4 regions of the Methyloceanibacter sp. wino2 genome follow, and region 3 is predicted to be linked to each of the others. Evidence: predicted binding sites of a transcription regulator. Region 3 holds the regulator's gene; each other region holds the start of a gene.
The links. The regulator PhoB, encoded in region 3, activates phosphate uptake and scavenging genes when phosphate is short. The targets are predictions, from matches to a motif close to TGTCATNNANCTGTCAT.
Positions count from the first base shown of each region.

Region 1 (7,661 bases), 1.2 Mb from region 3:
TCGACTAGCTAAGGAAGCCTCCGAGAAGGAAGAGGCGGCTCTCAAGCCTGAACCGGCCAAGCGCCCCAGACCGCGCCGATCGAAGCAAACGTGATCGACATTCAATAAAGACGCCGAGGTGCAGATGGCTAAACCGAACTACAATTTTCAGAAAGCCGAGCGAGAGCGGGCGAAGACTCGGAAGAAGCAGGAAAAGCTCAAGCGGCTTGAGGAAGAGACGGCCAAGCGCCAAGCGGAGCGTGTCGGTGAGACCGATCCGGATGCCCCTACCTCTACAGATGCAGGTGAAGCCTAACCCGAAACGGCAGGCCATCGCGTTTGTCCCAGCCTGAAAGGCGCCCAACGCTTCCTTTCGCCCTGGCAGCACAGTCCGTGAATGGCCGTTGCAGTTTCGATTCCAGTCTTGGAGGAACCGTGGAACACCCTGGCTTTTTTGACCGCGGGAACCCCGTCTCACTCAGATGCGTTGCCGACGCGGTCGGCGCTGAGTTGAATAGTGCCGACGATGGCCTAGCTGAAGTCGATGACTTGCGCGCCTTGAACGACGCGTCCGCCACGCATCTCACATTTTGTACTGGACCCAAATACGCCAAGGATCTCTTCGCCACCAAGGCGCGGGCCTGTCTCATCAAACCCTCCGACGTCAGCCTCGTTCCCGCAGATGTCGTCCCGATCATCACCGACGCTCCCCATCGCGCCTTTGCCATGGCGATAGGGCTTCTCTATCCCTCTTCGGTCCACCCCGAGGAGCACTCGCCGCACGCGACCATCGGCGGCCCGCTGGTGCACCCGACCGCCAAGATTGGCGAAGGTGTCACGATCGGGCCCGGCGCCGTTGTCGGGCGCGAGGCGAAGATCGGCGCCGGCACCACGATTGCAGCGGGGGCCGTGGTTGGCTACCGCGTGTTCATTGGAGCCGACTGCTTTGTGGGCCCCGGTGCGTCCGTAACACATGCCTTGGTAGGCAATAGAGTCACGCTTCATGCCGGTTCTCGCGTCGGGCAGGACGGTTTCGGCTACGTCATGAGCGCGGAAGGGCATTTCAAGATCCCGCAAATTGGACGGGTCGTCATTGGAGATGGCGTCGACCTTGGCGCCAACTCGACGGTCGACCGGGGCTTCCTCACGGACACGAAGATCGGTGAAGGAACCAAGATCGATAACCTCGTTCAGATCGCCCACAACGTGGTGATAGGCCGCCACTGCATCATCATCTCCCAAACGGGAATTGCGGGATCGGCCCAACTGGGCGACTTCGTGATCCTGGGAGCCCAGTCCGGCGTGGTCGAACACGTGAGGATCGGCGATGGCGCGCTGATTGCCGGCATGGCCCATGTGAAGGACGATGTTCCGAGTGGGGCCCGGATGGGTGGAACGCCGGCCCGTCCGTTCAACGAATGGGCACGCGAGATTGCCGCCGTGAGACGGCTGGGAAAGAAGCGCCAACAGTTCGACGGATCGAGCCACCTTTAGAGTGCGAGCGCGCTCACAGGTGGGTTAGGTTTTGCAGGTGCCCGTCCGGCCAAAATCTCACAGATCCGCCGCGACGTCTCCAAGCGCACGGTCCCAAAAGGTTGGGTCGGCAGCAAGCACCCTCTCCCCCTGACAACTCAAGCTGGCATCCTCGGCAGAGCCGATCCGTGTCATGTCACTGTCATAAGCTTGTGAGTCCGGCCGAAACTTCATATGACCTCGCTTAGGACAGCGGGGGGCACGCACCTTATGCCAGTGCAGAACGGCGATGAATCAGCGGTTGGCTTGGGCAGCACCAAGAAGCCGTCTCTCGACAAAGACCTCCAGAAAATCGAGCAATTGGAAGAAGCGACCCGCGCGGTATCCCGCGCGTGGCCTTCCGTTGGAATTGCTGTCCTTTTTCTCGGTATTGCTGGCATTTTTGCCAGTTTCCAGGCCGGGGCGGCGCATAGCAGCCTACTGATTATCGCCGCCGCCATCATCGGTGGTTATATGGCGCTGACGATTGGCGCCAACGATGTCGCCAACAATGTCGGCCCGGCAGTGGGGGCACGCGCGCTCACGATGACCGGAGCGCTTGTCATCGCTGCGATCTTCGAATTTGCGGGCGCCATGATCGCCGGCGGCAGCGTTGTCCAGACCATTTCCAAAGGCATCATCGACCCGAATCTCGTTCCGAGCGGCGAAGTCTTCGTCTGGATCATGATGTCCGCCCTGTTGGCGTCGGCCCTATGGGTCCACCTCGCCACCTATCTCGGCGCGCCGGTATCGACGACGCACTCGATCGTCGGCGGTGTGCTCGGCGCGGGGTTGGCAGCCGTGGGCGCCGAGGCGGTCGACTGGTTCGTGATGGGGTCCATCGCCCTGAGCTGGCTCACGTCGCCCTTGATCGGCGGCGTGATCGCCGCTGCGTTCCTCGCCTTCATCAAAATCAATTTGATCTACCAAGAGGACAAAATCACTGCTGCGCGGCGATGGGTGCCGGTCCTGGTCGGGATCATGTCAGCGGTGTTTGGGGCCTATCTGGTCGTCAAGGGTCTGAAGCACGTCTGGAAACCGGGCCTGCCGGCGATCACGGCAATCGCGATCCTCATCTACGCTGCGGCCTATCTCGCGGCCAGGCCCTGGGTCCGCAGACAGTCGGAGGGCATGGAGAACCGCAACCAGAGCCTGCGGAAACTCTTTCACCTGCCGCTGATCTGCTCCGCGGCGCTTCTGTCATTCGCACACGGCTCCAACGACGTCGCCAACGCGGTCGGCCCCTTGGCGGCGATTGTCAGCAGCGCCACAACGGGAACGCTGGTGAGCGCCGTCGGCGTCCCCATATGGGTCATGGTGATCGGCGGCGCCGGCATCAGTCTCGGCCTGTTCCTGTTCGGCCCCCGCATCGTCCGCATTGTGGGCGATCAGATCACCAAGATGAACCCGATGCGCGCGTTCTGCGTCGCGCTCTCGGCGGCCCTCACGGTGCTGGTCGCCTCGCAACTCGGCCTGCCGGTCTCGACCACGCACATCGTTGTCGGTGCGGTCTTCGGCGTCGGGTTCTTTCGCGAGCAGTACACCGCGCGCAGCCGGCGGCGGCGGAACTATGTCAGGACGCATCGAAGGCATGCCAAGGGCCGGAGCCGCGCCTTGCTGCCGGATGAATTGAAGCACCGAAAGCTCGTGCGGCGGTCCCACTTCTTTGGCATCGTCGCCGCCTGGGTCATTACCGTTCCGTCGGCGGCGGCACTTGCCGCCGTAACCTTCCTCTGCGCCGATTGGCTGCGCTAGGCGACGGACGCGCCTAGAGGCAAGGAGACACTTGATAGGTGTTGGCGACGGCCCTATTCGCCGTCCCGGCCGAAAGCGGCCTGGAGCCGCGAGAAATGCGCGCCGACTGGATGATGGGCATCGGCGTCCGGCTCCTTGAAATCCATCATCTGGTCGAGCCGGACCACCTGTTCCTGCAGCTTCACGCTCTCTTCGATGAGGCCGCGCAGCCGCTGCGGCAGCGCTTCGAGGTCGCGCATGGGCTTTGAATCTTCCACGGGGAGCTTAATTTTGCGCTGTTCCTCGAGCGCCTGCTCGGGGGTCAACTCGCCCTCGGTCACGGCCCGGCGGATCAGGAGCCAGGACGCGAGCTGCATCAGCCGCGTGGTGAGACGCATGCTCTCCGTGGCATAGGCTAAGGAGTGCGGCGGCTTAAGCTGGCGCGCCTCTTTGCGGCCGTCGCCGTCGAGATAGGCCGCGGCCGCCTCGACCAGCGCCATGCCCTCCCGAAAGACCGTTTTGAATTGGTCGGAACGCGCGAATTTCGCGCCAAATGAGACGGTTACGCCGTCACCATAGCTCGTATTTTCGGTCTTCCCCGCCATGTCCCCCGGTACTCCATCGCCCCTCTTATTGCGGGGCATACTAGGCCATGGGCCAGCGCTGTCGTTACCTTCCGGTAAGAAAGGTTAAAACGCAAGCTGTGGCGATCGGAGGGCAAAAAAAAGGAGCCGCCGAAACGGCGGCTCAGGAAGTTAACAGGGAGGCGTCAAACAGAGTGGAACAGGCCACTCAGATCCAGAGGACTGGATAACGATGACTTTACGGGTGAGTCCCTAACAACCGGTTAAGACTAAGGCCCTCTTTACCTAAAGAAACTCTGTCCGGGCCGGCCTAGCTCTTGAACGCGGCCTCCGCGGCGCTGCGCGAGGATTGCTTCTCGCCGAGCACGGCCTCGACGCGCGCGATCTCGCCTTGCAGCGTTTCGATCAGCGCCAGCAATTCGCCCTCGGACAGTGTGGACAGGTCCTGGCCGATCTCGTGGCCCTTCGGCTTTTTCGGTGTGAGGTCGTTGAGGTCCATGGTCGAAATCTCCGCATCTCGCGCCGGTCATCCCACTTATGCGACAGCGCTCATCCTAGCATCGCGCAGCCGTCTTCTCTAAGAGTGAAGAAGCAACGCAGAATGGGGACGAGAATGCTGCCAGAGACCATGACCGTGATCGAAGTCCGCGAGCCGGGCGGCCCGGAACAATTGACGCCGGGAACGCGGCCCGTGCCGAAGCCTGCCGCGGACGAAGTTCTCATCGCTGTTGCGGCCGCCGGCATCAACCGGCCGGACGTCCTGCAGCGCCAAGGTCTCTATCCCGCGCCCAAAGGCGCCTCCGATCTCTTGGGGCTCGAAGTCTCGGGGCCGGTCGTCGCCATCGGCGAGAACGTAACCCGCTTCAAGCCCGGCGATTTCGTCTGCGCGCTGGTCAATGGCGGGGGTTATGCGGAATACGCCATCGCGCCGGAAGCGACCACCCTGCCCGCTCCGCACGGCCTCAGCACCGTGGAGACGGCCGCGCTGCCCGAGACCATCTTCACGGTCTGGCACAACGTGTTCGAACGGGGCTGCCTCAAAGAAGGCGACTGGCTGCTGGTCCATGGCGGGGCAAGCGGCATCGGCACCACGGCCATCCAGCTCGCAACGGCGTTCGGCGCTAAGGTGATCGTCACGGTGGGTGACGATGCCAAGGCCAAGGCCTGCGAAGAGCTGGGCGCCGTGCGCGCCATCAACTATCGCAAGGAAAACTTCGTCGACGTCATCAAAGAGGTCACGAACAAGCATGGCGCCGACGTGATCCTCGACATGGTCGGCGGTGACTATGTCGAGAAGAACATCTACGCCGCCGCTCTCGAAGGTCACATCGTGCAGATCGCCTTCCTGAAGGGATCGAAGGTCGAAGTGGATCTCATGCGGCTGATGATGCGCCGGCTGACATTGACCGGCTCGACCTTGCGGGCGCAGAGCGATGCGGCCAAGGCAAAGATGGCGCAAGTGATTGAAGAGAAGATCTGGCCCTTGATCGCCGAAGGCAAATACAAGCCGGTGATCGACACCGTGTTTCACTTGTCCGAGGCGGTGGGCGCCCACAAGCGCATCGACGACCCATCCCACGTGGGCAAGATCGTCATGATCACTGCCTAGCGGCCGGACCCCGTGCCAAGGTCGCGAATGAACGCATCGATCATGCGGTCGTGCCAGGGCTCGCGTTCGCCGCTCTCGTGAAAGCCGAGATGCCCGCCGCTCCGGGCGAGAACAATATCGACATTCGCATTGCCGTGTTCCCCAGCACGGACATAGGGCTCGGACGGGATCCACGGATCGTTCGCCGCGTGGATCATCAGCGTCGGAATGGTGATCGCTGGTACGAACTGCGCGCCGGCCGTGCGCGTATAGTAATCCTCCGCGCCCGCGAACCCGTTGCGGGGCGCCACCCAGCGGTCGTCGAATTCGAAGACCGTATGGGTCTCCGCGATGGTTCGGCGTTCTTCGGGCGATAGCGCGCACGAGGCCAGCACATCGCGCTTCATCCGCTGAATCAGGAAGTGATGATAGAGCGCGTTGCGGGGCTGCAGGATCCGTTCGCAGGCTTGCGCCGGCTCGATGGGCGCCGAAACGGTGGCGGCACCGATCACGAAGGGCGGGCCGTCCCCGCGCCCGAGCCAGTTCAGCAGGACGTTCCCCCGAGCGAATAGCCGATCAGGACAACGCCGTTTCCGGTCAGTGACGGATCGAGCCCCTCGAGCACGCTCTGAACGTCCGGCGCGCAACCCGCATGGTAGAAGTTATTGGAGATCGCCTGTCCGGGGCCGGCCCCGCGCAGGTTGAGCCGCAGAACGATGCGCCCGCGGGTCAGATGGAACCGCGCGGAGGCCCGCATGTAGTCGCTGTCTTCGCACCCCGTGAGACCGTGGATGAGCACGACGAGTGGACTTTGCGCGTCCGGCGCCTCGGGCTCGGAAAGCTTGCCCTTGAGCCGGTCACCGCTTCCGTCCGCCGTGTCGAATTCGAGGGACGATGCACGGCCCGGGAGGGGCTCCATGCGCCGCATGACAATGTTGCGCAGCGTCTGAAGATCGCCGCCCCACCAGGGGGCACGGTCCGCGAATGCGCCGCCTCGCGCGGCAGGTCTGATTGGTTCATCCAGCACAACACAGCAGGTCGTGACCAGCGCGCCCGATTCAAGTCCCGCAATCGGCGCGCCGTCCGCGATGGGGTGCACAGTATTCAAAGGCAAAAAGGCTTAGTCTTCCAGGACGGCTCGTAAATATTTCCTAGTAAGTATTGGCAGGAAACTCCCCTCAGAGCCGTGCTATAGGTTGCAACAATCGGCTGAGACCAAGTCTTTTCGTTCCGGCAGCCAATAAACTCATAAGTATAATTCGCCAGCAGATTAGCCCAGTGATCAGGCTGTCTGTGTTGGCACACCATACCGTGGGGGGAACGTATGCCAAGAATTACGACTGTCTTTGTCTGTGCCGCTGCATTGCTGCTGTTTGGCTGCGACGGCAAGGAAGGCCCAAAGGGCGAAGCGGGTCCTGCAGGACCGCAAGGCGAACAAGGCGCTGCCGGACCGAAGGGCGAGCCGGGCGCGAAGGGCGAGCCGGGACCGGCGGGTCCAAAGGGTGAGCCAGGGCCTAAGGGCGACGCCGGGGAAGCCAACATTCGCGTGGTCGTGGCCGACGGCCCAGGCCAATTCGCCAAATGCGGCGCCGAAGAAGTCCTCATCGCGGCTTGGTGCCAGGGCGGCAGCGAGCCGAGCGCGGCGCTGGTCAGCGGGTCGAGCCAGGCCTGGTGCAGCACCGCTGCCGGTGGAAGCGCGGCCGTGTCTTGCCTCGCGAAGTGAGCACGCCGTAAACGCAAGCTAGCGGACACGAACCCGAAATTCCGCGCGCTCCGGCCTCCGGGGCGCCCGCGCGCTGTCGTTTGGAACCGATTGCCTATTTGGGCCCGTGCGCCTATATAGAGTGCATTCCCCTCACATTGGGACGTTTGGCTCCTTCGCTGAAAAACGCGAGGGACGCGACGAAACCCCTTTAAGCAAGGTTTGAATGTCACTATGAACCGCACCCCATTGATGCCGAAGGCGACGGCCGTCTGGCTTGTCGACAACACGTCGCTGACCTTCGAGCAGATCGCCGAGTTCTGCCAGCTGCACGTGCTGGAAGTGAAGGGCATCGCCGACGGCGACGTGGCGCAGGGCATCAAGGGCATGGACCCGATCTCGTCCAGCCAGCTCTCCCGCGAAGAGATCCACATCGCCGAGGAGGATCCCAAGCATCGCCTGAAGCTCTTGGAGCCCAAAGTCGAGGTGCCCGAAGTCAAGACGAAGCGCGGACCCCGCTACACGCCGGTGTCGCGCCGTCAGGATCGGCCCAACGCCATTC
Region 1 is NZ_CP028960.1:2,364,738-2,372,398, reverse strand. Features, by position in the region: gene DCY11_RS15705 (hypothetical protein) at 125-295, shown strand; gene lpxD (UDP-3-O-(3-hydroxymyristoyl)glucosamine N-acyltransferase) at 373-1,473, shown strand; gene DCY11_RS11130 (inorganic phosphate transporter) at 1,723-3,246, shown strand; gene DCY11_RS11125 (DUF1465 family protein) at 3,300-3,830, opposite strand; gene DCY11_RS11120 (DUF1192 domain-containing protein) at 4,120-4,308, opposite strand; gene DCY11_RS11115 (NAD(P)H-quinone oxidoreductase) at 4,423-5,418, shown strand; gene DCY11_RS11110 (hypothetical protein) at 5,415-5,909, opposite strand; gene DCY11_RS11105 (hypothetical protein) at 5,942-6,511, opposite strand; gene DCY11_RS16085 (collagen-like protein) at 6,722-7,120, shown strand; gene DCY11_RS11095 (DUF1013 domain-containing protein) at 7,334-7,661, shown strand, end outside.
Region 1: DCY11_RS11130 (inorganic phosphate transporter) is a predicted target of PhoB. The motif match lies at 1,642-1,658, and genes of this name have one in related genera.

Region 2 (7,661 bases), 1.0 Mb from region 3:
GATCAGTGAGAAATTCCACAAGCGTCATGAAGGTCCGACTGGCGTCGCGTCCGTTGCACCCCGGAGTCCTGCATAACGCAGATTACCGTAGTCGGTCTATTGCCCGTTTCGGAAGACCGGCACCGGTGCTCCGGCGTGACGCCGGCAAACGAGAAAGGCCCACCGGTCAAACCGGCGGGCCTCGCTCTATCAGCCCTTCCCCGAAGAAAAGGCCGCCGCCCGGGACAAGGGCGGCGGCAGTCTGGCGAAAGGGGATGTTCTCGCTATCAGATCGTCCGACTTACCAGTCGATCTGACCGCGCATACCGAAGCCGCTGATGTCGGCACCGTCGTTGTCGTTGAACTCACCGCCAACGTCGGTTCCGATGACGTTGAACATCAGGCGGGTGTAAGCGGTCGGGTACCAGTTCAGAGCGATGGTCCAGCCTTCCTGCTCACCGCACTCGACACAGTCTGCGCCCGCAGCGAGCAAGGCAGAGGCATCGGAGCCGATGTCCACGCTATCCCAGCGGCCGGCGATTTCCCAGGCACCCCAGCCACCGTTCTTCAGGTCGAAGGGATTGTTGGGCTTCACGCGGCCGAATTCACCCTTGTCGGCTTCGTAGTTCCGCATGTCGTCGGTCAGGAACATGCTGCCGAAGACGTACCAGCCGTTGTAGTCAGGGTTCAGGCTGCGGGTCGACATGCTCTTGTAGTACTGCGGCACGTCCGGCGTCAGCTCGGCGTATTCACCCTGGACCGAGAAGCGGCGCCACACGGCGGCACCTTCAAGACCCCAGTACTGGTCGGATTCACCGATCGCGTCCGCCTCAACAAAACGGTCGGACAGGTGAAGACCGGCACGAGACTGGTAGTCGTAGAGGGCCGTAACGCCTTCCTCGGTACCGTTGTTGCGGCTGCGATAGCTGGCGCCCAAGTGAACGACCGCTTCGTCGGTGTTGACGGGAGCGACCGTACCGCGGACAGCCCAAATCGACGGGCCGTCATCCCAAACACCATCGTCGCCGATGTTCGGACCGTTGTAGCTCGACTGGAACGACCAACCGAAGTCATCGTCGCTACCGGCGTGGATGCCGACACCGAGAGCACGAGGCTCGGCTTCGAAGGCCTCGATGAAGAAGGCCCGCTCCATGAAGGTGATGAAGCGCGAGCTGGTCATACCCTCGAGGGAGTTGGCGATCTTGAACTGACCGAACAGGATCTCAAGGTTGTTCCAATCGCTGAAACCAGCGTAGGCGATGTAAGCGTCCTTGATGTCCGTGTCGTTGCCGGCGAAGTCGATTTCGAACTTGTACTTCCAGTCGTACCAGATCTTGCCTTCAACGCCGAGACGCGCGCGGCGCGCTTCCCAATCGTTGATGTCCGGATCGCCGGTGATCGGCTCATCCTGGTCGATCGAGTCGTAATCGACCTGCAAGCGACCGCGAACCTTGAAGCTGAACTTGCCGTCAGCGCTCGAAATCTGCGGCGCGCCCTTCCACTTCACGACAGGCTGAGACTTCTTGTATTCCTCGAACTCCGCCCGGGTGATGTACTGCGCTTTGGCAACCGGCGCTGCCGAAGCAAGAATTGCAAACGCGCTGGCGCTCGCAAACAACGTAAGACCGACTTTCTTAAGTCCCCCGATCATGACCCCTCTCCACTCTGATAGAGTTAAGTTTTCCGTGTGGCTTCATCGCCAGGCCGAGGTGTTCTGTCCCTCTTGAACCCAGCAAAATCAGCGAGCCCGCTTCCTGCGAACCTCGGTTAACGTTCTATTTCCCGAGCCATGACGGGTGTGTGACACTCCGGCGACATCCAGGATTTGACTCAGGGCTGTTGCACATTGGCCACGGGGGTCCCTCGAGCCGCAGAATAGCAGCTTCCGACCCTCTGAACCGGGGCGCTTTAACGCGCTGTTCTGGATTGTGTTTTTGTCTTCCGGGCGATGTGCCGCGGCGGCCGGTCGCAGGCCTCGCCAAGTCCACGATGTCAGTGATCTTTTCGCCCTACCGCAGTCCAAAAGACCTTCGGCGCCCGGGAAATAGGCGCGCCGGTGCCAGATCCGGAAAATCCTGCTCTGAGACAATGACTTAGACGGCATTGCGCGAAGTGGAATCGCAACTTCGCGATTCCGGCCCCGTGACCTCCCTTGGGCCGTTCGGGAAGCCTGCCCAAGCATCAGCGCCAGCCGATGTTGATCCGTGCGTTCCGGCCCCCGCTGCGCTATCAGGAAACAGGAAGGATTGACGATGAGTGCGCAGACGCCGGATACGCCGATATTCGATGTGGTCGTGGTCGGAGCCGGCCCCTCAGGCATCGCGACCGCGCTAGCGCTCCACCACGTGGGCGCGGCCGTGGCCCTTGCCGGCCCGCCGCCCCCTGCGACCGCGCCGGCCAGGCCCGAAACCCGCACGGCGGCGTTGCTGACGAGTTCGGTCGACTTCCTGAAGCGCCTCGGCGTGTGGGAGCGGCTGGCGCCCAATGCCGCGCCGCTCACGGCCATCCGGATCGTCGATGCCTCCCGCAGCCTGCTTCGTTCACCCGATATCGCATTTGAAGCCCGGGAACTGGGCCTCGACAGCTTCGGCTTCAACATTGCGAACGCCGCCTTGAACACGGTCCTCTATGAGCGCGCGCGCGCTGTCCTGCCCAGGCTCGCGCCCGAGCCTGTCGAAACAATAGATCTCGGCCCGGATCGGGCCACGCTGACGTTCCGGTCCGGGGACCAGCTCTCGTGCCGTCTGATCGCGGGGGCCGACGGTCGCCGTTCGATCTGCCGCGAGGCGGCGAAAATCGAGACGCGGGACGTGCGCTATGAACAAGCGGCCATTGCCTCCGGCTTTCGCCACAGCCTGCCCCATCGGGGGGTCGCGACCGAGCTCCACCGGGAGGGCGGTTCGGTGACGAGCGTGCCGACACCCGATCAACACACGTCGAGCCTGGTTTGGGTCACCAGCAGGGAGGAAGCCGAAGAGTTGATGGGTCTCGACGAGGCAAGCTTCGCAGGCCGCCTGCAAGAGCGCTTCGACGAGACCCTCGGTGTCATCTCGGACGTGGGACCGCGCGCCAGCTTTCCCGTCGCGGGGCTCACCGCCAAGCAAATGGCGGCGAACCGTACCGCGCTCGTGGGAGAAGCTGCTCATATCATGGCGCCGATCGGCGCTCAGGGGCTCAATCTCGGCCTTCGGGATGCGGCGGCCCTGGCAGATTGTGTCGCCGATGCCTTGCGCCATGACCGCGATCCCGGCGGCACCGCGGTCCTCGCCCAATATGCCAAGGCGCGTCAGCTCGATGTCCTGTCGCGTACGGTCGGGGTCGATCTCTTGGGGCGCTCGCTGCTGACCAAGCTCCTGCCCGTGCAACTGGCGCGCAGCGCGGTTCTGACCGGGCTCAACGCCTTCGCACCCCTGAAGCGGATGGTGATGCAGGCCGGACTGGCACCGCCCGCTGATCTGCCGCGCCTCATGCGCCCTGTCGACAGCCTGCCTGCTTGACGTTGCTCCGGAGAGTCTTCAAGACGTTGCGCTTCCCGACGCCGCCCCGAAACCATCCCGGCGCTTCTCGCATCAATCGAACGACTGAAGGCTGACACTTGGCGAATTCACTCGACACCTCCTTCGCAACCGATCTCAAGTACCGGCTCGAATATGGCGGGCTTCGCTTTCTGATTGGCCTTGTCCGTCTCGTCCCGCTCGATACCGCCTGCGATATCTCCGCCTTCTTCTGGCGGGTTCTGGGCAAGCGCAACCGCCGCCACAAGCGCGCCTTGGCCAATCTGGAGCGCGCCTTTCCCGAGAAGTCGCCCGAGGAGCGCGAGCGCATCGCTGTTGCCGCCTGGGACAATCTCGGTCGGGTGATGGTCGAAACGATGAACATCGACCGTATCATCAAGGACCCCAGCCGGCTGCACGTGACCAACGGGCACTGGATCGGGCGCTACAAGGACAAGATGGGCCCGGCGCTTATCGTGACCATGCACATGGGCAACTGGGAAATCGGCATGTGGCCCGTGACCCTCGCCGGCGTCCGTCCGGCGGGCGTCTATCGCTCGGTGAAGAACCCCTATGTCGACCGTTATCTGCGCGAGCAGCGCCAAGCCCTTTATCCAGGGGGGCTTTTCGGTCGCGGCCGCACTGCCGGCGATGATGAAACACAGAAAACGGCCAGGCTGATCATGGACTATGTCCGCCAGGGCGGCAGGCTTGGCTTCATCTCGGATTTGTACGACCGCAACGGCATCGAGGTCCCGTTCTTCGGCCATCTGGCGAAGAGCATGCCGATCGCCGCCATGATCGCGCGCCGCGTGGGTGCCCGTATCTGGATCGGCCGTTGCGTCCGGATCGGCAACCGCTCGGTTTTCGACGTCAACGTCAACGAGCTCAGGATCCCCCGGACCACGAATCAGGCCGAAGACATTCGGGCCATCACGGCCGCGATCCAGCGCTATTTCGAAGTGTGGATCCGCGAGAACCCCGAACAGTTCATGTGGTCAAATCGCCGCTGGTCCTAAGGTCTTGCGGTCCCGCGTTGACACTGTGCCGTGCCCGCGATCTTATCTGTAGGATGATGTCCACGGTTCGAAACGCACGATTCCAGATCGGTCAAGTGGTCCGCCACCGGGTCTATCCCTTCCGCGGCGTCGTCTTCGACGTGGACCCAACCTTCTCCAATACGGAAGAGTGGTATGCGTCCATTCCGAAGGACGTTCGGCCGGCAAAGGACCAGCCCTACTACCATCTGCTCGCGGAGAACGCCGACACCGAATACGTGGCCTACGTCTCGGAGCAGAACCTGTTGCCGGACGAATCCGACGAGCCATTGCGGCACCCGCAAATCCCGGAGTTCTTCGAGGACCTGAGGGACGGCGTGTTCCGTTTCCGCTTCGTCCAGGAGCATTGAGCCGATCCCCGGCGGTTTTCCGCTGTCCCATCTCCTCACGTGATTAGACGCTCGACGCGCCTAAGGTGCTCAGCAGCCACAGAAAGGGCCGCGCAGGTGATCCTACGCGGCCCAATAAATTCTGTTGTCGGGGCTCGAGCGCCCGCTGATCTTATTGCTGCGGCGCTGCGCCGGGCTGCGGAGCTGCACCAGGCTGCTGGGCGCCACCGGCTTGCCCCTGACGGGCCTTGGCGGCGAGTTCCTGCTGGCGCTTCCGATACATTTCGATCGTCTGGCGACGCTGCTGCTCATAGGCAGCGGTGTCGGTGGGCGGACCATCGAACGCCGCGGAAAAGCCGGTCAACGGCACCGGGAAGGCCATGGTCTTCTTCTGCACGTTCATCGCCGCGACGACCATCTGCTGCCCGGCCCGCATCTTGGCCAGGAGATCGTCCGTGAGTTCCATGTCTGCTTGGCAACTCGCCGGGAAGCAGACTGAGAACGGCATCGGGGTCGGCTGCTCCTTGTCCACGACAACCTGCGCGCCGGTCGGCATCACCAGCGAGTAGACCGTCGGCATGCGGACGATGAACTGCTTCGTGGGATCGCCTTCCACGGTACGGATGGCCGCATAGACCATCACGATGCCCATGTTGGGATCGAAGGTCTCGTGTTGGATCAGACAAATCTGCTTGTTGCCAGTCTGCTCGTTCTTCACGCACAGCTTGACCAAGAGGGTTGCGCGGATGCCGCCGGCGCAGCTGCGCCGCCAGCCGGGGCGCGCTTGGGTGCTGCGGAGGAATTGGGCTGCTGGGCCATCGCGAGCACGCTGGCGGAAGTGATGCCGAGCACCAGAAGACTTGCGCCCAGCACATGACGCGCCGCTGTGCGGCCAATACTATTCCAGCGATCCTTGGACCAGATCATTAAACGACCTTTCCTCTCTCTATATTTGGACCGGCAATGATCCGCCGACCCTACCGGTGCCCATTCTCCCTAACTAGGGTCAATACCCGAAATGCGGCGCGGGCGTGGCTTTATAACCGCTGTCTCGGGCTTGCCGTAGTCTCGGCCTTCCGGTGATCTAGATTGGGGAAGGATTCGGTACGACGTAAGATTTGTTAGTTAGGAATGTTACCTTTAGCTCGATAGCGTAACGCGCTGGCATCTATAGCCATCCAAGGTCATCGTTGAAAGCCCCTATTTTGCTCCTGTCCGCGGGACTCCTGCTCTGCCCTGCAGGAGCCCTGGCGGACCCCAAAGGCGGAATCGCCATGCACGGCGAGCCGCTCGAGCATGCCGATTTCTCAAACTTTCCTTATGCCAACCCCGCCGCACCCAAGGGCGGCCGGGCCCGTTTCGGCAAACAAGGCAGTTATGACAACCTCAATCCGTTCATTGTGAAGGGTGTTTCGGGCGACGGCGTGCGCGAGTATGTCTACGAGACCCTGATGGCCCGGGCCTATGACGAGCCCTTCACGCTTTACGGCCTGATCGCCGAAACCATCGAAACGCCACCGGACCGGTCCTGGGTCGAATTCACCCTTAACCCTGCGGCCAAGTTCTCGGACGGCACCCCGATTACGGTGGATGACGTCATCTTCTCCCATGCGGTCCTCCGGGACCACGGGCGTCCCAACCACCGCTCCTACTACAAGAAGGTCGTGAAGGTCGAAAAGACGGGCGAGCGCTCCGTCCGCTTCACGTTCGACGACTCCGGGGACCGGGAAATGCCGCTGATCATGGGGCTAATGCCGATCCTCCCGAGCCATGCCCTGACGCCAGAGAGCTTCGAGCAAACCACGCTCGATCCGCCGCTTGGCAGCGGGCCCTACACCGTGGACGCGGTCGATCCCGGCAAGAGCCTCACCTTCAAACGCGATCCCAACTATTGGGGGCGCGACCTGCCGGTCAATCGCGGCCGCTACAATTTCGATGAGATCCGCGTCGATTATTTCCGGGACGCGAGTTCCATGTTCGAGGCATTCAAGTCCGGGCTCGTCGACCTGAGGGACGAGCTCTCGCCCAACCTTTGGGCGCAAGGGTATGACTTCCCCGCACTGCGGCAGGGCAAGGTCGTGACTGAAGCCCTGCCGATCGAGACACCGGCGGGCATGTCGGCCCTCGTCTTCAACACGCGCCGGCCGATCTTCTCCGATCCGCGCGTGCGGCAGGCGCTTATCCGTATGTTCGACTACACCTGGATCGACCGGACGCTCTATCACGACCTCTTCGCGTACTCGCAAAGCTATTTCGCCCGTTCGGAGCTGTCGTCGCATGGCCGCCCGGCTGACGAGACCGAGCGCGCGCTCCTGGCTCCCTTCCCCGACGCCGTGAAGCCGGAGATCATGGACGGGACATTTTCGTTCGCGGCGAGCGAAGGGGCCGGCCAGAACCGCGAGGGCCGCATCGCCGCACTGAAGCTGTTGAGCGAGGCGGGCTATGTGTTGCGGAACGGTACGCTGGTGAACGCCGAGACGGGCGAGCCGTTCACCTTCGAGATTCTGGCGCGCACCCGCTCGCAGGAACGCTTGCTCCTCACCTATGCGGATGCGCTCAAGAGGATCGGAATCGAGGTCCGCATCCGCCAGGTCGACTCCGCGCAGTATGAGCGCCGCAAGCAGACCTTCGAATTCGATATGATCCCGAACTATTGGGGAGCCTCGCTGTCGCCCGGCAACGAACAGTCATTCCGTTGGGGCAGCAAAGCGGCCAAGACGGAAGGCTCGTTCAATTTGGCGGGGGTCGAGAACGAGGCGGTGGATGCGATGATCGCCGCTATGCTCGAAGCCAAGACACGC
Region 2 is NZ_CP028960.1:119,747-127,407, forward strand. Features, by position in the region: gene DCY11_RS00630 (TerC family protein) at 1-28, opposite strand, end outside; gene DCY11_RS00635 (OprO/OprP family phosphate-selective porin) at 281-1,630, opposite strand; gene DCY11_RS00640 (FAD-dependent monooxygenase) at 2,232-3,476, shown strand; gene DCY11_RS00645 (lysophospholipid acyltransferase family protein) at 3,575-4,492, shown strand; gene hspQ (heat shock protein HspQ) at 4,549-4,881, shown strand; gene DCY11_RS00655 (invasion associated locus B family protein) at 5,033-5,578, opposite strand; gene DCY11_RS00660 (extracellular solute-binding protein) at 6,135-7,661, shown strand, end outside.
Region 2: DCY11_RS00635 (OprO/OprP family phosphate-selective porin) is a predicted target of PhoB. The motif match lies at 1,769-1,785, and genes of this name have one in related genera.

Region 3 (7,661 bases):
CCGCCGATGAGCTGGCATCGTCGCGCGCGACCAGCCGGTTCGTCCTGCCAATTGCCTGTTTCGCTCTCGCCGCGCTCGGCTTTGCCTGGGGCTACTCGCGCATCCGTCCGGAATTGCGCGCCCGCAACATCACCGAGGCGGTGATGCGCTCAGGGCTGTTCCTGGCATCGACCGTCGCGGTGCTCACGACCGTCGGCATCGTCCTGTCGGTGCTGTTCGAAACCATCCACTTCTTCCAGTTTGTCTCGCCGTTCGACTTCTTGTTCGGAACGGTCTGGGATCCGCGCTTCGCGACAGTCGGCAAGGCCGAAGGCCAGTTCGGTCTCCTCCCGCTTCTGTGGGGTACGCTGTTCATCTCGGCGGTCGCGCTCCTGGTCGCCGTGCCGGTCGGTCTCTTCGCCGCGATCTACATGTCCGAATATGCCGGATCCAAGGTGCGCGCCTTCGCCAAGCCTGTTCTTGAGATCCTCGCGGGCATCCCGACGATCGTATACGGCTTCTTCGCCCTGTCGGTCTTCGGTCCGCTGCTTCGCGACCTTGGTTTCAACATCGGACTCGAAGTCTCCGCCTCCAGCGTGCTGACTGCCGGCATCGTCATGGGCGTCATGATCATTCCATTCGTGTCCTCGCTGTCCGACGACATCATCAACGCCGTGCCGCAGTCGCTTCGTGAAGGCTCCTACGGCCTCGGCGCAACCCAGTCGGAAACGATCAAGAAGGTGATCTTGCCGGCGGCCTTGCCCGGGATTGTCGGCGCCGTGCTGCTCGCGGCTTCGCGCGCCATCGGCGAGACCATGATCGTGGTGTTGGCGGCCGGTATCGCCGCAAATCTGACGCTCAACCCGCTCGAGCCGGTCACGACGATCACCGTGAAGATCGTCAGCCAGCTCACCGGTGACCTTGAGTTCAACAGCCCGCAGACCCTGGTGGCGTTTGCCCTCGGTCTCACGCTGTTCATCATCACCTTGGCGCTCAACGTCTACGCCCTCTACATCGTGCGCAAATATCGGGAGCAGTACGAATAATGACCGACCAGACCGTCTCCCTCGCGTCCTTCACGGGCGACGAAGCTCGGAAGAAGCTGCGCAAGCGGCATCGGGCCGAGCGCCGGTTCCGCATGTACGGGATCGCCGCGATCCTCTTTGCGCTTGCCTTCCTCGTCTTCCTGTTTACGTCGATCTTCAGCCAAGGCTGGTCAGCCTTCCTGCAGACCTCCATCAAACTGCCGGTCGAGTTCAGCCAGGAAGTGATCAATCCTTCCGGCAATCCCGACGCGGAAGACGAAATCTTCCGCGCGAACTACGTGAAGCTGGCGCGCGCAGCGCTCTATAAGGAGCTTGGCGTCGATCCCGAGGTTCGCAAGGAGCGGCGGGCCGCCAACGAGCTCTTGTCCCGCGGTGTTGACGTCCAACTCCGCGACATGGTCCTGCGCGATCCGTCGATTGTCGGCAAGACCGAGGATGTTTGGCTCCTTGCAAGCGACAATGCCGACGCTCTGCTGAAGGGCTCTATTGACCGCGAGACGCCGAGCGATCGCCGCGCGGTGAGCGATCAGCAGGTCGCCTGGATCGACCAGCTTGTCGACAACGGTGACATGAAGAAGCGTTTCAACACAGGCCTGTTCCTGAACGGCGCCTCGAGCAGCCCGGAGACCGCCGGTCTCGGTGTGGCGCTCATCGGCTCCTTCTTCATGATGCTCACGGTGGTGTTGCTGGCCGTGCCTCTGGGCGTGTGCGCGGCTCTCTACCTCGAGGAGTATGCTCCCAAGGGCAAGATCGCCGACACGATCGAGGTGAACATCAACAACCTCGCGGCCGTGCCGTCGATAGTGTTCGGTCTCCTTGGCCTCGCGGTTTTCATCAACTTCTTCGGACTGCCGCGGTCGGCGTCCCTCGTCGGCGGTCTCGTGCTGACGCTTATGACGCTCCCGACCATCATTATCACCACACGTGCCGCCATTCGCGCGGTGCCGCCGTCCATCCGCGAGGCGGCTCTCGGTGTCGGTGCGTCCAAGATGCAGCTGATCGGACACCACGTCTTGCCGTTGTCCTTGCCGGGGATTCTGACCGGAACGATTATCGGTCTCGTGCAAGCGTTGGGTGAAACCGCGCCGCTTCTGATGATCGGCATGGTCGCCTTCGTGGTGGAATATCCGACGACTCCGCTCGATCCCGCGACGGGCTTGCCGGTGCAGATCTACATGTGGGCATCGTCGGCGGAACGTGGTTTCGTGGAACGCACCGCCGGTGCGACCATGGTATTGCTGGCCTTCCTGATCGTGATGAACAGTTTGGCCGTGTATCTACGCAACAGGTTCGAACGGAAATGGTAAAGGGGACCGAAGCTATGGAGGCGAAGGTGGAAGACAGGCCTGCTACGACGGTCGAGCAGCCCGCCGAGCCGAAGGAGACGGGCGACGCCGCTCCTTCCGCGACGGGCGAGCTGAAGATGAAGGCGACGGACGTCAACCTGTGGTACGGCGAGAAACAGGCGCTGTTCGACGTCAACCTCGAGATTTTCGGTCAGTCGGTGACGGCGTTGATCGGTCCCTCCGGTTGCGGCAAATCCACGTTCCTGCGCTGCCTCAACCGCATGAACGATGTGATCGATATCTGCAAGGTGAAGGGTGATATTCGCCTCGACGGCGAAGACATCTACGCCCCCGAGGTCGATCCGGTGCAGCTTCGCGCCCGCGTCGGCATGGTGTTCCAGAAGCCGAACCCGTTCCCCAAGTCCATCTACGAGAACGTGGCCTACGCGCCGCGTTTGCACGGCCTGTGCGCCACCAAGGCTCAAATGGATGAGGTCGTCGAGACCAGCCTCATCAAGGCGGGCCTTTGGGAAGAAGTGAAGGACCGGCTCGATGCGCCGGGCACCGGCCTTTCGGGCGGTCAGCAGCAGCGCCTCTGCATCGCCCGGGCCATCTCGGTGAACCCGGAAGTCCTTTTGATGGACGAGCCGTGTTCCGCACTCGATCCCATTGCGACGGCGACGATCGAAACACTCATGGATGAGCTCAAAGAGAATCTCTGCATCGCGATCGTGACCCACTCGATGCAGCAGGCCGCACGTGTGTCCCAGCGTACGGCGTTCTTCCATCTCGGCAAGCTCGTCGAGGTGAATGACACGTCGACGATCTTCACCAACCCGTCCGATCAGCGTACCCAAGACTACGTCACTGGTCGCTTCGGTTGATATCGGCGCTCAGGAGTCCCGCCCCCCATGGAACAACAGAACGAACATACAGTCCGGTCCTACGAGGAGGAACTATCGCTCCTCAACAACAAGATCGCCAAGATGGGCGGCCTTGCGGAGAAGGTTCTCGGACAATCCTTTGAGGCTCTGGATCGCCGCGATCCGGACCTTGCCGCCAACACGATCGGCGAGGACGAGGAGATCGATCAGCTTCAGCGCGAGATCGAAGAGCAGGCGGTCATCATGATCGCCCGGCGGCAGCCGATGGCCTACGATCTCCGCCAGATCATGGCGGCCTTGCGGATTTCAACGGATCTCGAGCGGATCGGCGACCTTGGCAAGAACATCGCCAAGCGCGCCGTCGCGGTCGTGACGGAGCAGCAGCCGAAGCAGCTGATGCTGGGCCTCAAACATATGGGCGAGCTATCGCTCAGCCAGCTCAAGGACGTGCTTGATGCTTTCATCGAGCGCGATGCCGAACGGGCGCTGAACGTCTGGTACAAGGACGAAGAGATCGACTCGATGTACAACTCGCTGTTCCGCGAGCTCCTCACCTACATGATGGAGGATCCGCGGAATATCGGCCTATGCACGCATTTGCTTTTCGGTGCGAAGAACATCGAGCGGGTCGGCGACCATGCGACCAATATCGCCGAGACGGTGTACTATCTCGTGCATGGCCGGCCGATCACGGATCAGCGTCCGAAAGGCGATACGACCAGTTCGACGGCCTATACGTCGTTGAGAAGCTCGTCCTTCTAACGGGGGGATGTCCGTGATGAACGCGGGAGCAAAGGTACTGGTTGTCGAGGATGAAGAGCCGCTGGCTCTTCTCCTTCGGTATAATCTGGAGGCCGAAGGCTTTGCCGTCGATGTGGTGCATCGCGGTGACGAAGCCGAAGTGGCAATTGCGGAAAACTCGCCGGACTTGATCGTCCTCGATTGGATGTTGCCGGGCCTGTCTGGGCTTGAGCTGTGCCGGCGGCTGCGCACGGGCAAGGAGTCGCGGACGATACCGATCATCCTGTTGACGGCACGCAGCGAAGAGAACGACCGCATTCGGGGTTTGACGACGGGCGCGGACGACTACGTGGTGAAGCCCTTCTCCCTGCCTGAGCTGATGGCGCGGGTGCGGGCAATTCTCCGCCGCACAAACCCGGAGCGCATCGCCTCCGTGCTGACGGTGGGAGATATCGAGCTCGATCGCGACTCCCATCGCGTCACGCGCAACGGCCGCCAGGTCCACCTCGGGCCGACGGAGTTCCGGCTCTTGGAGTTCCTGATGCAGAGCCCCGGCCGTGTCTTCAGCCGTGCGCAGCTCCTTGATGGGGTCTGGGGGCGGAACGTCTATGTCGACGAACGCACGGTGGATGTGCATATCGGCCGTTTGCGGAAGGCCATGATGCGCGGCAGCGAACGCGACCCCGTTCGCACCGTACGCGGCGCGGGCTACGCATTTTCCGACAAGCTGGAAGAGACGGCCTAGGTCCGCTCGGGAAGTCAGCCAACCAAGAAAAAAAGGCGCCGGTTCCCCGGCGCCTTCAATCGTATCTCAGACAGAGATTGCTCTCGGAAGAGTGGCTCAGCCATTGGCTGAGCGCTTCTCCCGCCGCCGCGCTTGAACCGGTTGAAACGCCATGCGGGCATGATGCTCGCAATAGGGCGAGGTGCCGGTCTTCTTGCGTCCGCAAAAGTGAAACCCTTCTTCGGTCGGGTCGCCGATCGGCCATTTGCACATCGACTCCTTCAACGTGAGGATGGTGGCGCGCTCATGCAGCGGGATCACCAGTTCCTCGACGGGAGCCGGCGCCGGAGCCGCCTCGTATTCTTCTTCATAGGTCGGCTTCAGCGCGACGTTGCCGCGTGTGCCGAAAGTGATGGACGGCGCTCTGTTTTGCCGTGGCGCCTGGGTGCGTCTCGGCCGGGGAACGCTGGACCGTGAACTGGTCGCGCGTCCCGACAGTCCGAGCCGGTGCACCTTGCCGATAACCGCGTTACGGGTCACTCCGCCTAAGCGTCCCGCAATCTGGCTCGCGCTCAGTCCTTCGGACCAAAGCTTCTTCAGCAGTTCAACTCTTTCGTCAGTCCAAGCCATAATTTCGGCCTCCTCAGTTTGGACTCAGATTCCACCCGTCGTTAGCGACGGCATTTTTTTCGCAATACTCGGATTTACTGCTGAGAAATGACCGCTCGGGAGTCTACCGTGCCTACGACATCTGGTAGCCGAACGATTATTACCCTACTAAGGCCGGTAGGAACCGACAAGCGTCCGCCACGCTTGTGTGCCTCGTTTTCCACCGGAACCATTGGATTCTGCCATCACTCCGCGCCGAGCACAAACCCGAGGATGAATAGAAGCGTGGAGAACCGTTGGATAAGCGGGTCATAAGGACAGATTGACTCAAGTGTGGTGCAGACCTAACACTCTGACAAAGCTTGCTGCCGCCCGTTGGCGGCACTTTTGTTTCAAGAACACGGAAGTTTCATGTCGGCTCTCCTTCCGACCTATGCCCGCAGCGGATTGACCTTCGCGCGGGGCGAAGGTGCCTTTCTCTTTGACGAGGGCGGTGAGCGCTATCTCGACTTCTCGAGCGGGATCGCGGTGACCGCGCTCGGGCACGCGCATCCGCACCTGGTGGCCGCGCTGAACGAGCAGGCGCAGAAGGTCTGGCATGTCTCGAACCTGTACGGCATTCCCGATCAGGAGCGGCTTGGTCGGCGGCTTTGCGATGCGACTTTTGCCGACCGCGTGTTCTTTGCAAACTCCGGCGCCGAGGCCGTGGAGGCCTCGATCAAATGCGCCCGGCGCTATCATTTCGCCAACGGCGCGCCGGAACGCTACCGGTTGATCACCATCGAGGGCGCCTTTCATGGCCGCACGCTCGCGACCATCGCCGCCGGCGGCCAGGCCAAGCATTTGGAAGGCTTCGGGCCGCCCGTGGATGGGTTCGATCAGGTAGCGGGCTTCGATATCGATGCCATCGAGGAAGCGATTTCGGGGGAGACCGCCGGTGTGCTGCTGGAGCCCATCATGGGCGAGGGCGGCATGCGCGACGTGCCCTATCGTTTCCTGCAGGACTTGCGGGCGCTGTGCGACGAGAAGGGGCTGCTGCTGATCCTCGACGAGGTGCAGTCGGGCGTTGGCCGCACAGGCCGGTTCTATGCGCATGAGTGGGCGGAGATCACGCCGGACATTATGGCCTCCGCGAAAGGGCTCGGCGGCGGCTTCCCCGTGGGCGCTTGCCTCACCACCGAAGACGTCGGCCAGGCAATGGTTCCGGGCACGCATGGGTCCACGTTCGGCGGCAATCCGCTGGCCATGGCAGTCGGCAACGCCGTGCTGGACGTCGTCCTGGAGCCGGGCTTTCTCGAACATGTCGCGCAAATGGGCTTAAGATTGAAGCAGCAGCTTGCCGGCATTGCCGACGAGCACAGCGAGATCATCGCCGAAGTGCGGGGCCAGGGACTCATGATGGGACTGCAATGCAAGCCCGAGAATACCAAGCTTGTCGCGGCGCTGCGCGAGCGGGGGATGCTGACTGTCCCGGCCGGTGACAATGTCGTGCGGCTGCTTCCGCCCCTGATCGTCGGCGAGGAGGAAATCGATCTCGCCAGCCGTACCATCGATGCCGCTTGCGTCGCCCTGAAAACGGGTGATGCGGTTTAGGGCCTCTTCCTTTCAGCCTCCCCAATTTCAAGACAATCCATTCATGCCTTCGACGCCTTCCCATTTTCTCGATATCGACGCGCTGGATACGCGGACTCTGCGCGCAATCCTCGATGCGGCCGCCGCCCTGAAGAAGGCGCGCAAAGTCCCGAAAGGCCTTGCCGTACCGGACGGCGCGGTCCTCGCCATGATCTTCGAGAAGCCGTCCACGCGGACGCGCGTCTCGTTTGAGATGGCCATGCACCAGCTCGGCGGCGCGGCTATCGTGCTGAACGCCCAGGACATGCAGCTCGGCCGCGGCGAGACGATCGGCGATACGGCGCGGGTGCTCTCGCGCTACGTGGATGCGATCATGCTGCGCACCGGTGCGCACCAGGGACTGCTGGACTTCGCCGAGTATTCCGACATTCCGGTCATCAATGCGCTCACGGCGCGATCCCATCCCTGCCAGATCATGGCCGACGTCCTCACCTTCGAGGAGCACAAGGGCCCGATCAAGGGCCGCGTGGTCGCCTGGATCGGCGACGCGAACAACGTTGCGACCTCCTGGGTGCATGCCGCGGCGCGGTTCGGCTTCACCTTGCGTATCGCAGCCCCGGCGGATTTTGGCCCGGCCCCGGATCTTCTGGCTTGGGCCCGTGCCGAGGGCGCGCAGATTGAAGTCATGGAAGATGCGCGCGCGGCCGCCAAGGATGCCGACTGCGTGGTGACCGACACGTGGGTTTCCATGGGCGACAAGGATGTCGAGGCGCGCAAGAGCGCGCTCGAGCCCTTCCGAGTGGACGAGGCGCTGATGGCG
Region 3 is NZ_CP028960.1:1,168,867-1,176,527, reverse strand. Features, by position in the region: gene pstC (phosphate ABC transporter permease subunit PstC) at 1-1,025, shown strand, start outside; gene pstA (phosphate ABC transporter permease PstA) at 1,025-2,332, shown strand; gene pstB (phosphate ABC transporter ATP-binding protein PstB) at 2,449-3,195, shown strand; gene phoU (phosphate signaling complex protein PhoU) at 3,223-3,957, shown strand; gene phoB (phosphate regulon transcriptional regulator PhoB) at 3,974-4,681, shown strand; gene DCY11_RS05465 (GcrA family cell cycle regulator) at 4,778-5,290, opposite strand; gene DCY11_RS05460 (aspartate aminotransferase family protein) at 5,681-6,862, shown strand; partial or broken gene argF (ornithine carbamoyltransferase) at 6,906-7,661, shown strand, end outside.

Region 4 (7,661 bases), 790 kb from region 3:
AGAGCGGCGTGAGGAGCGCGGGATCGATGGTCGGGCCGCCGGCGCGGAACACGCTCGCGGGCTGATGCAGCGTGTTCCACCAGTCGACCGAGAATTTGATAATGGGCAGGTTGACGGCTCCGACCAGCGCCAGGATGGCGGCCGCGCGTCCGGCCCGTCCCGGGTCCTCGATCGACTGCCACAGAGCGATCAGGCCGAGATACAGCAGAAACAGCACGAGCAGCGATGTCAGCCGCGCGTCCCAGACCCAATAGGTGCCCCACATGGGTTTGCCCCAGAGCGAGCCGGTCACCAGGATCACGAAGGTGAAGGTGGCGCCGATAGGCGCTGCGGCCTTCGCCGCCACGTCGGCCAGTGGGTGACGCCAGATCAGGGTTCCGAGCGCCGCGATGGCGATCACCGCGTAGCAGCCCATGCCGACCCAGGCGGCGGGCACGTGGATGTACATGATCCGGACGGTCTCGCCTTGCTGGTAGTCGGTCGGCGCCACGAAGAACGCTTGGTACAGGCCGATCCCGAGCAAAATCACCGTCAGCGCGGCGAGCCAGGGAATCACGGCGCCTGCAAAGGTCAAGAAGCGCGACGGATTGGCGAGATTGGTCAGTGAGAATGTCATCGTTGCTGATCTAGTGGCTTTGGCCGGAAAGCGCAAAGCAGAAGCGCGATGAAAAAACGGAAAGGTGTGCCGAAAACATGGCCGATTGCTGCCCTAGCGGAAGCTGTTGCGCAGGGCCGCGGCCGCCGCGAGCGGTGCGAGAACCATGCTGGCGAGGCTGATCGCGCAGAGCATCAGGAAGGGCGGCCAGGGCGATCCGGGGCCCGTGACCGCGGCGGAGATGGTGGACACGCCGAAAATGAGCACGGGCACATAGAGCGGCAGCACGAGGAGGGCGAGCAGGAGCCCGCTGCGCCGTAGGCCCAGCGTGAGGCTGGCGCCGATCCCGGCAATGAAGCTGACCGCAGGCGTGCCGACGAGCATGGCGAGCACCAGGATCGGGATCGCGTCGATCGGGAAGTTGAGGAGCAGCCCCAGGACCGGCGCGAGCAGGGCGAGGGGGACGCATGTCGTCACCCAGTGGGCGAGCGACTTCGATGCGGCCACCGCGGCGAGCGGGAGCGGCCCCATGGCCAGCACGTCAAGGGACCCGTCCTCGTAGTCATTATGGAAGATACGGTCTGCGGAGAGGAGCGCCGCTAGCAGAAGAGCGATCCACAACAGCCCGGGCGCCACGCGCGCGAGGAGGTTCATGTCCGGCCCGAGGCCGAATGGGGCAATGGCCACGACCACCAGATAGAAGCCGAGCGCCACGCCGATGGCACCCCCTTCGCGGAAGGCGAGCGCGATGTCGCGCCGAAGGAGAGCGAGCGCGGCCTTCACGTTGCAAGTTCCTTGGCAGGGGCCTCGTCAGGATCCGGGCATTGCAGATCGAGCGTATGGGTGAAGGCGCCGCCCAGCGGGACATGGGTCGAGACGATGGCGATGCCGCCCGCTTGCCCATGCGCCTCGATGGCCTTGCCGAGGCGTGCGACGGACGCGGTGTCGAGGGAAACCGACGGTTCGTCGAGCAGCCAGATCGGGCGCGGACAGGCGAACAGCCGCGAGAGCGCGAGCTTTCTCTTCTGGCCGGCGGAGAGAAATCCGGCAGCGATATCGGCGATTGGCGTCAGCCCGAAGACATCGAGCGCGGCATCCACATCGCCCTGTTCGAATTCGCCCCGTGCGGCGTCACTTTCGAGAAAGCTCGTCCAGAAGGCCAGATTTTCCCGCACGCTCAGGCTGGCTTTGACCCCGTTCAGGTGTCCCACATAGTGGCAAAGCTCGGCCGCCGGCACATCGGCCTCGGCGCTCGCCGCCGTGATCTCTCCGTCCGCGAGCGGCAGCAGGCCCGCGATCTGGCGCATGAGGCTGGTCTTGCCCGTGCCGTTGGGACCCTGCACCAGGAGAGCGTCACCGGGCGCCAGGTCGAAGGACAGCCCTTCGAACAGGCGCCGCCCGCCTCGGTCGCAGGCGACGTCATGCGCCTTGAGGGTTACGGAGAAGGGGATGCTCATGAAACGGTCTGCAGCCTGGTTGCGCAAAATTTCGGCAGGTTAGATCGCCGCGGCGATGGAAAGCGCGTCTCTTCGCGTCATTGTCTGGTCGTTGCAAGGGTCTTTATAGTTGCGGAAAAGCGTGTAACCAAAGGCCAAGACGCGCCACCGGCTGGGAAATCGCCCCAATCGTGGGCGCAAGGGCTGGTTTGAGCCCTCTTGGCGCTGCGGCTAGACGCAATTGGCTGCGTCTTTGCATTCAGTTGGCCGAGGCGCACATATTTGCTGGGACTTGCCCATCATCTGGGCTCGTAAAGGAGATTTCATTGACATCGGCTGTTTTGACCTCGCTCGACAGCTTCAAGTGCCGGCGCACTCTGAAGGTCGGTAAGCACGAGTACGAGTATTTTGATCTGAAGGTCGCGGAGAAGGAGGGACTCCACGGCGTCGGCAAGCTGCCCTTCTCCTTGAAGGTGCTGCTTGAAAATCTCCTGCGGCACGAAGATGGGCGCACGGTCACCTCGGACGACATCCGCGCCCTGGCCGAATGGGTTCAGAACAAGCGCAGCGACCGCGAGATTGCCTTCCGGCCCGCGCGCGTGCTGATGCAGGACTTCACCGGCGTGCCCGCGGTCGTCGACCTCGCGGCCATGCGCGATGCGGTCACCAAGCTCGGCGGCGATTCCAAGAAGATCAATCCGCTGGCGCCCGTCGATCTCGTGATCGACCATTCCGTGATGGTCGACGCTTTCGGGTCCGGCGCCTCTTTCAAGTTCAACGTCGACAAGGAATATGAGCGCAACGGCGAGCGCTACGCGTTTCTGCGCTGGGGCGCTGGCGCGTTCGACAATTTCCGCGTCGTGCCGCCCGGCACCGGCATCTGCCATCAGGTCAATCTCGAATATCTGGCCCAGACGGTGTGGACCAAGGAAGAGAACGGCAAGACGGTCGCCTACCCGGATACGCTCGTCGGCACCGACTCCCACACCACCATGGTCAATGGGCTGGCGGTGCTCGGCTGGGGCGTCGGCGGTATCGAGGCGGAAGCGGCCATGCTCGGCCAGCCGATCTCCATGCTGCTTCCCGAGGTGATCGGCTTCGAGCTCAAGGGCGAGCTCAAGGAAGGCGTGACCGCCACCGATCTCGTGCTCACCGTGGTCGAGATGCTGCGTGAAAAGGGCGTGGTCGGAAAGTTCGTCGAATTCTATGGCTCCGGCCTCGACAATCTGCCGCTCGAAGACCGCGCGACCATCGCCAACATGGCACCGGAATACGGTGCGACCTGCGGCTTCTTCCCCGTCGACAAGGAAGCCCTGGCGTATTTGGAAGCCACTGCGCGCAAGGACTCCCGCGTGGAGCTGGTGAAGGCCTACGCCAAGGCGCAAGGCATGTACCGCAAGGAGGACACGGACGATCCCGTGTTCACCGACACGCTGTCACTGACGCTGTCCGACGTCGTGCCTTCCATCGCAGGCCCGAAACGTCCGCAGGATCGTGTGGCGCTCACCAACGCCGCGCCGGCGTTCTCCAAGGTCCTCGATCAGGAGTACGGCAAGGGCGCCGAGGCCGACAAGCGCGCGCCGGTGGAAGGGAAGAACTACGACCTCGGACATGGCGACGTGGTCATCGCCGCGATCACGTCCTGCACGAACACGTCCAATCCTTACGTGATGGTGGGTGCCGGCGTGCTGGCGCGCAACGCGGTCGAGAAGGGGCTCACCGTGAAGCCCTGGGTGAAGACCTCGCTCGCGCCGGGATCCCAGGTGGTCACCGACTATCTGGAACAGGCGGGACTGCAGAAGGATCTCGACGCGCTGGGCTTCAATCTCGTCGGCTATGGCTGCACCACGTGCATCGGCAATTCCGGACCGTTGCCCGAAGAGATCTCCCGCACGATCCACGAGAACGGTCTTGCCGTCGCCTCGGTGCTCTCGGGCAACCGCAACTTCGAAGGCCGCGTGAACAACGACGTGCGGGCGAACTATCTCGCCTCGCCGCCGCTCGTGGTTGCCTACGCCCTGGCGGGGTCGGTCACGATCGATCTGACGACGGAGCCGATCGGCACGGGCAAGGACGGCAAGCCGGTCTATCTCAAGGACATCTGGCCGTCGTCCAAGGAGATTGCGAAGCTCGTGCGCAAGGCGGTCAAGAAGTCCATGTTCAAAGAGCGCTACGGCGACGTGTTCAAGGGCGATCCGGAATGGCAGGCCATCGCCGTCGAGGGCGGACTCACGTATCAGTGGGACACGTCATCGACCTATGTGCAGGAGCCGCCGTACTTCGCCGACATGACCATGAACCCCGCGCCGCTGACGGATATCGAGGACGCGCGCGTGCTCGGCCTGTTCCTGGACTCGATCACGACCGACCACATCTCGCCCGCGGGCGCGATCAAGGCGGACAGCCCTGCCGGCCGTTATCTGACCCAACACGGCGTCGCTCCGGCGGACTTCAACTCCTACGGCTCGCGGCGAGGCAATCATGAGGTGATGATGCGCGGCACGTTCGCCAACACGCGCATCAAGAACCAGATGGTCCCCGGGGTCGAGGGTGGCGTCACCGTGCACTACCCGTCCGGGGAGCGCCTTGCCATGTACGACGCGGCGATGCGCTACAAGGCCGAGAACGTGCCGTTGGTGGTGTTTGCCGGCAAGGAGTACGGCACGGGATCCTCACGCGACTGGGCCGCCAAGGGCACGCGCCTCTTGGGCGTACGCGCCGTCATTGCCATGAGCTTCGAACGGATCCACCGCTCGAACCTGATCGGCATGGGCGTACTGCCGCTGACGTTCACGGACAATGCGTCCTGGGAGACGCTGGGTCTCGTCGGCAACGAGACCGTAACGCTCAAGGGGCTCGCGGACGTTCAGCCGGGCCAGATCGTCGAGGCCGCCATCACCTATCCGGACGGCAAGACGCGAACCGTTCCGTTGCTGGTCCGGATCGATACGTATGACGAGCTGGACTACTTCCGTAACGGGGGCATCCTGCACTACGTGCTGCGCGGTCTTGTGAAAGAGGCGGCGTAAGGCACTTGTGCCCCAGCCTGGAAGACGCGTATACGCGAACACAATTCGGTGCCTTAATTCCCGGTAATTCCGCGGAATGAGGTCACCGAGTTGTGACTGCGCGCGATCTGATTTTGCCAGAAAATCAAACTGGATTCCGGCATGCTGTCAGCCATGAGAATTGCCATTTCCAGAACATCCCTGTTGCGGTTTAGCGGCGCGTTGGCGTTCGCGATCTTGGGCTTAGGAGCAGCCGCCTCCGTCGGACACACGGAAGATACGGGCGCGGCCAGTGCGACCGACGCCGCGGACGACACGCCAATTCTGCTGGAACTCTTCACCAGTCAGGGCTGCTCGTCCTGCCCGCCCGCCGACGCCTTGTTCGATGAGTTGCGGAAGAAGCCCGGCGTGATCACGCTCTCGTTCGCCGTGGACTACTGGAATTACCTCGGCTGGCACGACACGCTCTCGAGCCCCGAGAACAGTGACCGTCAGCGCGACTATGCGATGGCCCGCGGCGACGGCAAGGTGTACACGCCGCAAATGGTAGTCGACGGCATCGACCATGTGAACGGCGCCAACGAAGCGGCCATTGAGATGGCCATTCGAACCGCCGAGCGGCGGCTGAAGGATGTGAAGGTGCCGATGTCGATGCGCGCGGAGGGCGACAGCCTGTTGGTCGACATTGGCAGCGCGCCCGAGAATTCTGATATGCGTCAGGCGACCGTCTGGCTGGCCGTCGCGAAGGACAAGGAGACGGTGAAGATCACGCGCGGCGAAAACCGCGGTGAGACGATCACGTACTCGCATCCCGTTCGCGAATTGATGCCGGTTGGGATGTGGAAGGGCGAGCCGACGACACTGCGCTTGCCGCTGAAGGATCTGCACGGCATCGGCGGCGATTGCCTCGTCTCGCTGCTGCAGGTGGAAGGCGCGGGCCCCATCCTCGGCGCCGCGATGTTCGAGCCGAAACCCGAATAAGTTCTCAGGTTTGCTTGGCCCCAAAAACAAAGGACCGGCGTTTGCCGGCCCTTTGTAGTGCCACTGAAAACAACGGCCCGGCCCCCGCGAAAGACCCCGGGGGGCTGGGGGGCTGATATTCCGAGATCCCTCGACTAGGACCGGGCCATAAGGCAACTCTCGCTATCCTAAGAATCTCTAGGGCGTGCCGTTGACTGAAACGGGGCGGAACTGTGATTTCTGTTACGTTTTGTTACAGGTAGGGCGTGCTCCGGACGTGTGGGAGTCGCTTGATATTCACCTGCCGCACGGTCATCATGACGGTTCCGTCACAGGAGGCGCGTGTTGAGCGAAACGGAGCCGATAGTCTTGCCGCTGGCACGTGTGGCCGGCGGCGAATCATACGGAGCAGAGGTGGCGGCGCGGCGCGAGGGTATTGCCTTCGATCGTGCGGAACTCAGCCAAATTCTCAGTGTCTATGGAAGAATGGTGGCGAGCGGCGAGTGGCGCGACTACGCCATCGACATGCTCAAGGAGAAAGCCGTTTTCTCAATCTTCCGGCGCTCCTCGGAAATGCCGCTCTACCGCATCGAAAAGACCCCGAAGCTCGCACGCCGCCAGGGCGCTTATAGCGTGGTCGCCGCCACCGGGCTGATCCTCAAGCGTGGCCACGATCTGAGCCGCGTTTTGCGGGCTCTGGACAAGGGTTTGCGGGTGGTGAAGACCTGAAGCGGTCCCGCCGCCTAATCTCTATCAGCGGACAATAGAGAAGCCCCGGAGACGGGGGGACTCGGGGCTTCTCCGGTTCCGTACGGGGGGAACCTCGCGCCGGGGAGGGATGCCCGCCGCGAATTCAGAATCTGGCGACGATTGGCGGATTTTCAAGGCTTCGGCCATCTGTGGCCGCGCAATCCTGCAACCCCTGATTTTGCGACGAAAAAGGCCCCGGCGGGGTCGCCGGGGCCTCGTGTCTCTGCGTGATGCAGCGCGTTTTTGATCGCTTCGGTGCAACCTAGTTGCGGCTCGACCCGAAGAGCTGCAGCAGCATCATGAACAGGTTGATGAAGTCGAGATAGAGCCGAAGGGCGCCCATCACAGCCTTCTTGCCGGCGACGGTCCCGTCATCCTGAACGCTGTACATCTCCTTGATCTGCTGGGTGTCGTAGGCGGTGAGGCCGGCGAACACCAGCACACCGATCACGGACACCGCGAACTGCAGGGCCGTCGAGCCGACGAACAGGTTCACGAGCGATGCGATGATGATGCCGATCAGGCCCATGAACAGGAAGGAGCCCCAGCCGGAGATGTCCTTCTTGGTGGTGTAGCCCCACAGGGACAGCGCGCCGAAGGCGGCGGCCGTGATGAAGAACACCCGCGCGATGCTCTCGCCCGCGAAGACGAGGAAGATCGACGAGATCGAAGCGCCCATGAGCGCCGCGAAGAGCCAGAACAGCATCTGCGCCGTGCCGACGCTCAAGGTTTGGATCTTGAAGGACAGGAAGAACACCATCGCCAGCGGCGCGAAGATCACAACCCACTTGAAGGCGCTGGCAAACATGAGATTGCCGAACGAGGTGAGCCCCGTGATGGAGCCGTCCGCGCCCGTCACCACCGACATCGCGTAGACCGCATAAGCGACCACGCCGGTGATGGCCACGCCGG
Region 4 is NZ_CP028960.1:1,963,788-1,971,448, forward strand. Features, by position in the region: gene DCY11_RS09130 (heme ABC transporter permease) at 1-616, opposite strand, end outside; gene ccmB (heme exporter protein CcmB) at 710-1,378, opposite strand; gene ccmA (heme ABC exporter ATP-binding protein CcmA) at 1,375-2,052, opposite strand; gene acnA (aconitate hydratase AcnA) at 2,358-5,060, shown strand; gene DCY11_RS09150 (thioredoxin family protein) at 5,202-6,020, shown strand; gene DCY11_RS09155 (DUF2794 domain-containing protein) at 6,345-6,728, shown strand; gene DCY11_RS09160 (Bax inhibitor-1/YccA family protein) at 7,012-7,661, opposite strand, start outside.
Region 4: DCY11_RS09155 (DUF2794 domain-containing protein) is a predicted target of PhoB. The motif match lies at 6,317-6,333, and genes of this name have one in related genera.